2 regions of the Sporolactobacillus sp. Y61 genome follow, and region 2 is predicted to be linked to the other one. Evidence: riboswitches for the same ligand, from Rfam matches in the RefSeq annotation. Region 2 holds a riboswitch; the other holds the start of a gene.

Region 1 (4,425 bases), 1.2 Mb from region 2:
ACCGTATTTACCAATCAGATCACGCGGTCAGAGCGAGACCATTTTAACAGAAAATTATTCGAAGCATACACGGAAGGAACGGCCCGGACGGCCATACGAAGTGGATCGGCGTCAAAGTGGCAGATCGCATCGATGGCCGGACGGCAGAATGCCAGACAGGCGGGACTGTCGATGGGCAAATACCTGTTGTATCTTAAGGCTAATGCGTTTCACAAAGTGCTGTCACTGGATCAGGCGCGACAGCTTTCTGCGTTACGTCTTGAACAGCAGCTTTCTTCCTCCAGACCGGTCTGGTATCCATTTATCAGGGAGCTGACGGGGAAATTTCAGAACGGTGAAAACCAGGCTGCGAAAGCAACTTTTCATTATATTAAAGAAAATTCACTGTTCAGAAATCCCTTTAACGGTCTGGAGAAGAAAAAGCCTGCTGAAGATCTGAGCGGTATGCGTCTCAGTGAGCCGCGGTCAGTTGCGTTGACTCATGCCCTGCGGCAACGTCTGGAAGCCTGATGAAAAACATAATCATGGATTCTGATGTTCAGGCAGGGGCGGCAGGCTGAAGTGCATTATTTGAAGATCAATCTGTTTCCGGATAAAGGAGACAGGTTATTTTTTTGGGCAAAATTTTTAACTGAAGAACTGATTTCCAGTGGGCAAGCCGTTGTTCTTCATTTTCCGGGTAGATCCTCATGCTGTTTTCTGTAAAAAATTGTCTGATCTGATAAATGTTCTTATAGCTGTCTTATCCTGCATCAAATATTAAACAACTGTAATGAAGACGTATCGCTTCTGTTAACAGCATGTAACTGCCATGAAAAATCTGGGGACTATGATTAACCTTGTTGAAAAGTTTAATACACATGTACATATAAGCGACGCGTGATTTTTGAAATACGAGCAGGAGGTTATCCGAAAATGAAGAAAAAAGGAATTATATCAGCAACGCTTATCGGCGGACTGGTTGTAGCAGGAACGGGTGCCGGAGGAGTAGATCAGGCAAAGGCAGCTCCTTCGGGAAATGCAGCAAGTTTGGCCAGACAGGGTATTGGTCAGCAATACAGATGGGGAGCTAACGACTGCTCCGGCTTTACGATGAAAGTCTTTGCCCGTTTAGGGGTGAATCTGCCTCACAGTTCTGCGGGGCAGGCAGCGTACGGTGCTTATGTCAGCAGAGATAACCTTCAGCCGGGGATCTCGTCTTCTTTAACACCAATAATAAAGGAATTTCTCATGTGGGGATCTATGTGGGCAATAACCAGATGATCAGTGCTGAAAATGAAGAAACAGGTGTCCGTCAGACGCAAATTTTTGATGGCGGTGCATCCAGCTACTGGGAACCCAAATATGTGACCGCCAGACGGATTTCTGAAAGCACCCCACCCGCTCAGAAAGCGAAAAAATCTGTACGTCCTGCAGTAAGACAGGCCGCACCGGCTTCGAACACGACTCAGAAAGCCACAAGCAACAATCAGGCGACGCCGTCTGGAACCTATAAAATTCAGGACGGGGATACGCTGTCAGGAATCAGTCAGAAGACAGATGTATCGGTGTCTCAGCTGAAAGCACTGAACGGGCTGAACTCGAATCAGATTAGATCCGGCCAAGTACTCCGGCTGAAGGGCAATCCGATTTCGCCATCCAAAGCTCCTTCAAAGGTTTCTGCAGCAAAACCGGCTAAAGCTTCTGCAGAAAAGCCGACAACAGCTTCTGCAGCAAAACCGACAACAGCTTCTGCAGCGGAACCGGCTAAAGTTCCTGCAGCAAAACCGAAAGCACAGACGGTTAATAAGTCAGGAGTTAAGGAAGCGGCGCAGCCTGCACAGTCGGCAGAACGTCCTGCCGCTGCTCAATCAGATAAAGTGTCCGGCGGAACTTATTTCGTCCGGACGGGTGACAGCCTGTGGGCGATTTCAAGACATCACGGAATCAGCGTATCCGAAATTAAACTGAACAATCATTTGAAGTCGGATGTGATTTATCCGGGTCAAAAGCTTAATTTCAATGTGCAGAATAAAGGCCAGACGCATAATCAGGCAAATAAAACATACGCGATTAAGCGCGGGGATACCCTGTGGGATATTGCAAGAGCGCATGGCACGACAGTCAGCAAGCTGATGAAAGAAAATCATCTGCATTCTTCTCTGATTTTCGCAGGTGATCAATTAAAGTTGCCGAAAAAATAATTAAAAATTTCATAATGATCATAAACGCCGGGCAGGAGGAAAATCTTGCCTGGTGTTTTTTTGAATCGTCGATTTGACAACTTTCAGCCACCATGTTAAGTTAAATTTACGCATAAGAATAGAAGAATAGGTAATCACTCTTATCAAGAGCGGCGGAGGGACTGGCCCGATGATGCCCGGCAACCCCTGTTTTCTGTTTATTCGGAAGACAGGAAGGTGCTAATTCCTGCAGAAATGCAAGTTTCTGGCAGATGAGAGAGGCAGCGGGCTCCTCTTTCATTGAGGAGTTTTTTGTTTACCTTCATGAAGCGTGAAAGGGAGGAGATACAGGTTTCGGATTTTCCGGAATATCCGGCTAAGCGTATAGAAAAGGTTTTGAAAGTGAGGAAATGGTGTTGATTGAGCTTCAAGATGTGAAAAAGGTTTACCAGACTGATGCCGGACCGGTTGAAGCTTTGTCTGACGTCAGCCTGAGCATCCGCCGGGGTGAGATATTCGGCGTCATCGGCTACAGCGGTGCCGGTAAGAGTACGCTGATCCGGCTGATTAATATGCTGGAGAAGCCGACATCCGGTCAGGTGGAAGTGGACGGGCGTGTGCTGTCTGATTTATCAGATAAACAATTGAGGAGGGAAAGACAGCAGATTGGAATGATTTTTCAACACTTTAATCTGCTGTGGTCCCGCACGGTTGCTGAAAATATTGCTTTCCCGCTTGAACTGTCCCATCTTCCAAAAACTAAAAGGAAGGAGCGGGTGTCGGAACTGATTCGGCTCGTCGGGCTATCAGGACGCGACTCGTCCTATCCGTCACAGCTGAGCGGAGGCCAGAAGCAGCGTGTGGGCATTGCCCGGGCTCTTGCCAGTAACCCCAAAGTGCTGCTCTGTGATGAGGCGACGTCCGCACTGGATCCGAAAACAACAGAGGACATTCTCCGACTGCTCAGCGAAATTAATAAGAAACTGGGAATCACGATTGTGATCATTACCCATGAGATGCATGTCATTCATCAGATCTGTGATCGTGTTGCTGTCCTTGATCGGGGAATCATTGTCGAAGAAGGTTCCGTTCATGATGTTTTTCTGCATCCACAGAAGGAGATCACAAGATCGTTTGTCGGCCGGACAGACGAATCGCTGACTGAAAAGGAGCGAATCAGCTCGTTTCAGGAGCATCATCCGGGAGGGACCATTATCCGCATCACATTCAGGGAAGGGGACAGCCAGAAACCGCTGTCGACGATTTTATTCCGGAATCCGGCTCTTGAGGTGGCTGTCATTGAAGGCGATCTGTCATCGGTGAATGGCGGTTCAGAAGGGCTTCTTCTATTAAATCTGACCGGTGCGGAAACCGATATAAAAGCTTCCATTGAGAAGCTCCGGGCAGGGCATTTGGAAGTTGAGGTGATTTCCCGATGAACGGTTTCTTATCAAGTATCGACTGGCCGGGAATGTGGCTGGCTACCGAACAAACGCTTTATATGACTCTGGTTTCCGGTGTCCTGACTTTTGTTATTGGTCTGATTCTCGGCCTGATTCTTTTCCTGACGGCAAAAGGCGGGCTCTATGAGCAGCTGTTTGTTTACCGGATTGTTGCGGCAGTTGTCAATGTCTTTCGATCGATTCCATTTATCATCTTAATTATCTTGCTGATTCCGTTCACTGTTCTGATTGTCCGGACGATGATCGGCGCAACAGCAGCTCTTCCTGCGATTATCATCGGGACAGCCCCGTTTTACGGGCGCCTTGTAGAGATCAGTCTCCGGGAAGTAGATAAAGGGGTCATTGAAGCCGCTCAGGCGATGGGAGCTTCCCGCCTGCAGATCATTGTTAAAGTCCTGCTTCCTGAAGCCTGGCCGTCGCTGATCTCCGGCATGACCGTCACGCTGATTGCCTTAATCAGTAATACCGCGATGGCGGGCGTTGTCGGCGCAGGCGGACTGGGCACCATTGCATACAATGACGGTTTTCAGGCGAATAATAATCAAATTACCTTTGTCGCGACAGTCATTATTCTGATTATTGTTTTTATTATTCAGTTTATCGGTGACCGTATCACCCGGCATGTTGATAAGAGATAAACAGACAGATCATAAATGATGGATTTTTAAATGAAGAGCACATCTGAACTATTGGAGGACTGCAACATGAAAAGGAAAATTTTATCATTAATACTGGCCTTATCCGTTATTCTGGCGCTTGCTGCCTGCGGAAACGGAGGCAGTGCGCAAAGCGGTACAAAA
Region 2 (4,425 bases):
ATGCAATTAACCGGGGAACACGCTGATCCTTTTCAACATGTTTATGCACCTGAAGGTCGCAGTAAAAACCGGCCAGTTCGAGAAGACTGGGATGGATGGTTTTCCACGCGTCCATCCTGCGCAGGATATGCTGGCACGTTGCGACGAGTTCGCTCAGATACCCTCCGTCCGAACAGGAACCACGAAAGCGATAGTAGTCCGAATGAACGGCACCTGGTGTCAGCGCGTCCAGCATGGATTGGTGCAGGCAGCGAAAATCCTCGGGATCAAGTGATGTACTTCGATCACAAAGGTTATCCAGATAGTCGCTGATGGTCTGATAGGCAACAATGAAAGAGATGATTTCTCTCCTTTTGTCTCCTGCAAGCAGACTGTAAATGGCTCCCCCTTCGCAGTGAAAAGCCTTCGTCTCCATACTTGCGTGCGCCTGTCTTCGCAATTCCGGATCAGGAATCTGATCTGCTTTCTTTTTCCATCGTTCCAGCTCCCGGTGAACGTCAGGAAGTACTTTCCTGTAAATTTGTGACATCAATGTTAAGGGCCCTGCCGGAACAGCCATATCACACTGCCTCCTTCACGATACCCGGTTTCGTTCTTTCACTCATATCTTTCGGCATGTCCATGCTGTGCCTGTCGAAAAAACAAATCAGAATCTGACAATCCTGCGACATGATCTTATGACCTATTATACGCGACATCAACCCGGTATATCACGTGACAGCAAGACAAAAACCGTTCCTGCCGGATAACAGGAACGGTTTTCCTGGTAACTAAGCTGATTTATTTCCCGTTTGCCGGATCGCCGGAAAAAATCTGCTGCTTCAGTAAGGCAGCTTTATCCGTTTTCTCCCACGGCAGATCTATATCAGTACGTCCAAAGTGTCCGTATGCAGCCGTCTGAAGATAAATCGGCCGGCGGAGGTCGAGCATCTTAATAATGCCGGCCGGTCTGAGATCAAAGTTCCTGCGGATCAGATCCACAAGACTTGCTTCTGAGGTCACACCTGTCCCGAACGTATCCACGGAAATGGAAACCGGTTCAGCGACTCCGATCGCATAAGCAAGCTGCACTTCGCATTTGCCCGCAAGTCCCGCCGCCACAATATTTTTAGCCACATATCGGGCGGCATAAGAGGCTGAACGATCCACTTTTGTTGCGTCTTTTCCTGAAAAAGCGCCCCCTCCGTGGTGCGCGTATCCGCCATACGTGTCGACGATGATTTTACGTCCGGTTAATCCCGCGTCACCCTGGGGACCGCCAATGACGAATCGCCCGGTCGGGTTAATTAAGAATCTGGTTTGTTCGTCTATCAGTCCGGCCGGAACAACAGGACGGATCACATGTTCCTGTACATCCTTTTTAATCTGTTCCTCCGTGGCTTCGGGATCATGCTGCGTCGAGACGACAATCGTATCGACTCGTGCAGGGTGACCCGCTTCATCGTATTCAACCGTCACCTGAGTTTTTCCGTCAGGACGTAAATAAGGCACTTCTCCGCTCTTGCGCACATCCGCCAGCCTTTTCGCCAGTTTATGAGCAATAGATATCGGCAGCGGCATCAGTTCCGGTGTTTCATTGACTGCAAAGCCGAACATCATGCCCTGATCACCTGCCCCGATCGCCTCAATTTCGTCGTCCGTCATCTTTCCCTCCCGCGCTTCCAGTGCCCGGTTAACGCCCTGAGCAATGTCGGCAGACTGCTCTTCAATTGAAGTCAGGATGGCACAATTTGAGGCATCAAATCCATACTTCGCATCCGTATAGCCAATATCCTGTATCGTCCTGCGAACTACTTTAGGTATATCTACATAAGTTGAAGTTGAAATTTCTCCCGTCACCAGGACCAGACCCGTATTAACCACTGTTTCGCAGGCCACCCGCGCATTTGGATCTCCGCGCAGCAATTCATCAAGGATGGCATCTGAGATCTGATCGCAGATTTTGTCCGGATGTCCTTCTGTCACCGATTCGGAAGTGAACAGCCTTCGAGAATCCTTCTTCTTCATTTCATTCACCCTGCCTTTTCAACATTATATCCCATATTGTATTTACGGTACCCGATCCCGTTTGCTTTTTGTTTTCAAGGCATGAAAAAAGCCCGGTCCTGTATAAAGGATTAGGCGACTCTTTAACTTGCCTCTTATTGATCAGGAGAACTTCCTGCAGGTTAGCACCGTGCCGTACGCGGCCGGTTGCCGGGCTTCATCGGGCCTGTCCCTCCGCCTGCTCGGAATAAGAGCAGCCATAGTATAACTATTATAATACCGCCGGAAATAACATGTGTCAATATTGAAAAAGCGGTCTCCAGTCATCAGTGAATCGGCAGAACGTACCTGCAGGGTAACAAAGCCTCATCTGTTTTCATAAATGGCAATTCTTTTGGCTATTAGAGAAATTTTTCACGATTTATGGCCCATAATTTGTGAAAACAATATTTTATTAAATGTCAGTGTGATATACTTGATTCGTCGAAAGAAATTCATAAATGAAAGGGATGTTTGTGATGAATGCCACCGTTTTGAAAACGTCCATCACTAAATTATTCACATCGGGAAAAACCTTTGTAGACCTTTCCGCACCTGAGCTTATGGAGAAAGCGCTTGCCAGAAATGAAGGCGCTTTAACGGACAAGGGGGCATTCGCTGTAACCACTGGAAAATACACCGGTCGCTCACCTAAAGACAAATTTTTTGTCAAAGATAAGACAACAGTGAATAAAATTGACTGGAAGCGAAATCAGGAAATCAGCGAATCTGTTTTTCTCGGACTGTACAAAAAAATCGTTACCTATTTGAACAAACAACCAGAACGTTTTGTTTTTCATGGATTTGCCGGGGCTGATCCAAAGAACAGACTGCCCATTCAGGTGGTTAACGAATATGCCTGGCAGAATCTGTTCAGCCGGCAATTATTTATTACCCCGTCACAGGAAGAGCTGCAGGACTTTCATCCAGGATTCACGATATTCTCAGCTCCAGGATGTAAAGCGGATCCTGCCACTGATGGCACGCGTTCTGAGGCCTTCATTATTATTTCTTTTACACACCGCATCGTCCTGATTGGCGGTACCGAATACGGCGGAGAAATCAAGAAATCCATTTTCACAGTCATGAACTATTTGCTCCCACAGCACGGGATCATGTCGATGCATTGCTCTGCCAATCAGGGCTCAGACGGCAGAGTCGCCCTCTTCTTCGGCCTCTCGGGAACAGGCAAAACCACTTTATCAAATGTTTCCGGACGTGCTCTGATTGGCGATGACGAGCACGGCTGGTCGGAACAGGGTGTATTTAATATTGAAGGCGGCTGCTACGCCAAAACCATTCATCTGTCAAAAGAAAAAGAGCCGCAGATCTTTAACAGCATTCAATTTGGAACCGTACTTGAAAATGTCATTCTTGACGATCGGCGAGTGCCTGATTATGATGATAACTCCTTAACAGAGAACACTCGTGCAGCCTATGATCTGCACCATGTGGACCACGCTCTGTTCCCCAGTATCGGCGGTCATCCGAGTGCGATTATCTTTCTGACAGCAGATGCTTTCGGCGTTCTCCCGCCAATCAGCCTGCTGACGCCCGAACAGGCAATGTACCAGTTTCTGTCCGGTTACACAAGTAAACTTGCCGGAACAGAAAGAGGGATAACAGACCCTGAAGCGACCTTCTCCACCTGCTTCGGTGCACCGTTCATGCCGCTTCCCGCCTCCGTGTATGCTGAACTTCTCGGCAAATTAATTAAGCAGCACAATGTAAGCGCTTATCTTGTCAACACCGGCTGGACGGGAGGCCCCTATAAAACAGGCAGCCGCATGAAACTTGCCTATACGCGAAAAATGATAGAAGCTGCACTGGCAGGTACATTTATCAATGCGAAAACAGTCACGGATCCTGTATTCGGTCTGCATGTCCCTGCCCATTGCCCGGGTGTTCCGGATGAGATTCTAATGCCGAAAAACACCTGGGAAGATCCGGCCGCTTATGATCAGACGGCTCGGGAGCTCGCCGGAAAATTCAATGAAAATTTCCGCCATTTTCCGGAAGCATCAGACAGCATCCGTTCTGCGGGACCTGTCAGTCGATAACAGCATACAAAATCATGAACAAGGAAACACGCGCCGTAACCCGGTATGATTCGGGTGCGGCGCGTTTGTCAGCCAGTATCTTTTTTCTGCAGTTCCAGATAGCTTTTCCATTCATTCTCCAGTTCGGATAGGGTCCACTGGTCCAGCTTCCCGGATTCCTTTGTCACATGATGCTGCTCGAGCAGCCTGATCAGATGTTTTTTCCGCGTTTCTACTGCCGTCCTTAATAAATTTATTTGATTCATTTTCTTACACCGGTCGTAAGCAAGCGTTGACCCTCTACCTGACCGGCTTTTCTCCTCCTTCAATCTGACATGCCTGGGCTTTCATTCTCTCTATT

What was found. Region 2 has a riboswitch for S-adenosylmethionine ahead of metK (methionine adenosyltransferase). Riboswitches for the same ligand answer to the same signal wherever they lie in the genome.
Region 1: linked by a shared signal. The riboswitch ahead of ABNN70_RS08515 (ATP-binding cassette domain-containing protein) and the one ahead of metK (methionine adenosyltransferase) in region 2 are both predicted to bind S-adenosylmethionine.

What each region holds. Positions count from the first base shown of each region.
Region 1 covers NZ_CP159510.1:1,797,053-1,801,477, forward strand. The annotation lists gene ABNN70_RS08500 (anti-sigma factor domain-containing protein) at 1-510, shown strand, start outside; partial or broken gene ABNN70_RS08505 (NlpC/P60 family protein) at 1,093-1,301, shown strand; gene ABNN70_RS08510 (LysM peptidoglycan-binding domain-containing protein) at 1,548-2,183, shown strand; SAM riboswitch class I at 2,321-2,441, shown strand; gene ABNN70_RS08515 (ATP-binding cassette domain-containing protein) at 2,579-3,601, shown strand; gene ABNN70_RS08520 (methionine ABC transporter permease) at 3,598-4,263, shown strand; gene ABNN70_RS08525 (MetQ/NlpA family ABC transporter substrate-binding protein) at 4,330-4,425, shown strand, end outside.
Region 2 covers NZ_CP159510.1:2,959,523-2,963,947, forward strand. The annotation lists gene ABNN70_RS14195 (tetraprenyl-beta-curcumene synthase family protein) at 1-559, opposite strand, end outside; gene metK (methionine adenosyltransferase) at 781-2,007, opposite strand; SAM riboswitch class I at 2,139-2,240, opposite strand; gene pckA (phosphoenolpyruvate carboxykinase (ATP)) at 2,505-4,085, shown strand; gene ABNN70_RS14210 (Fur-regulated basic protein FbpA) at 4,154-4,330, opposite strand.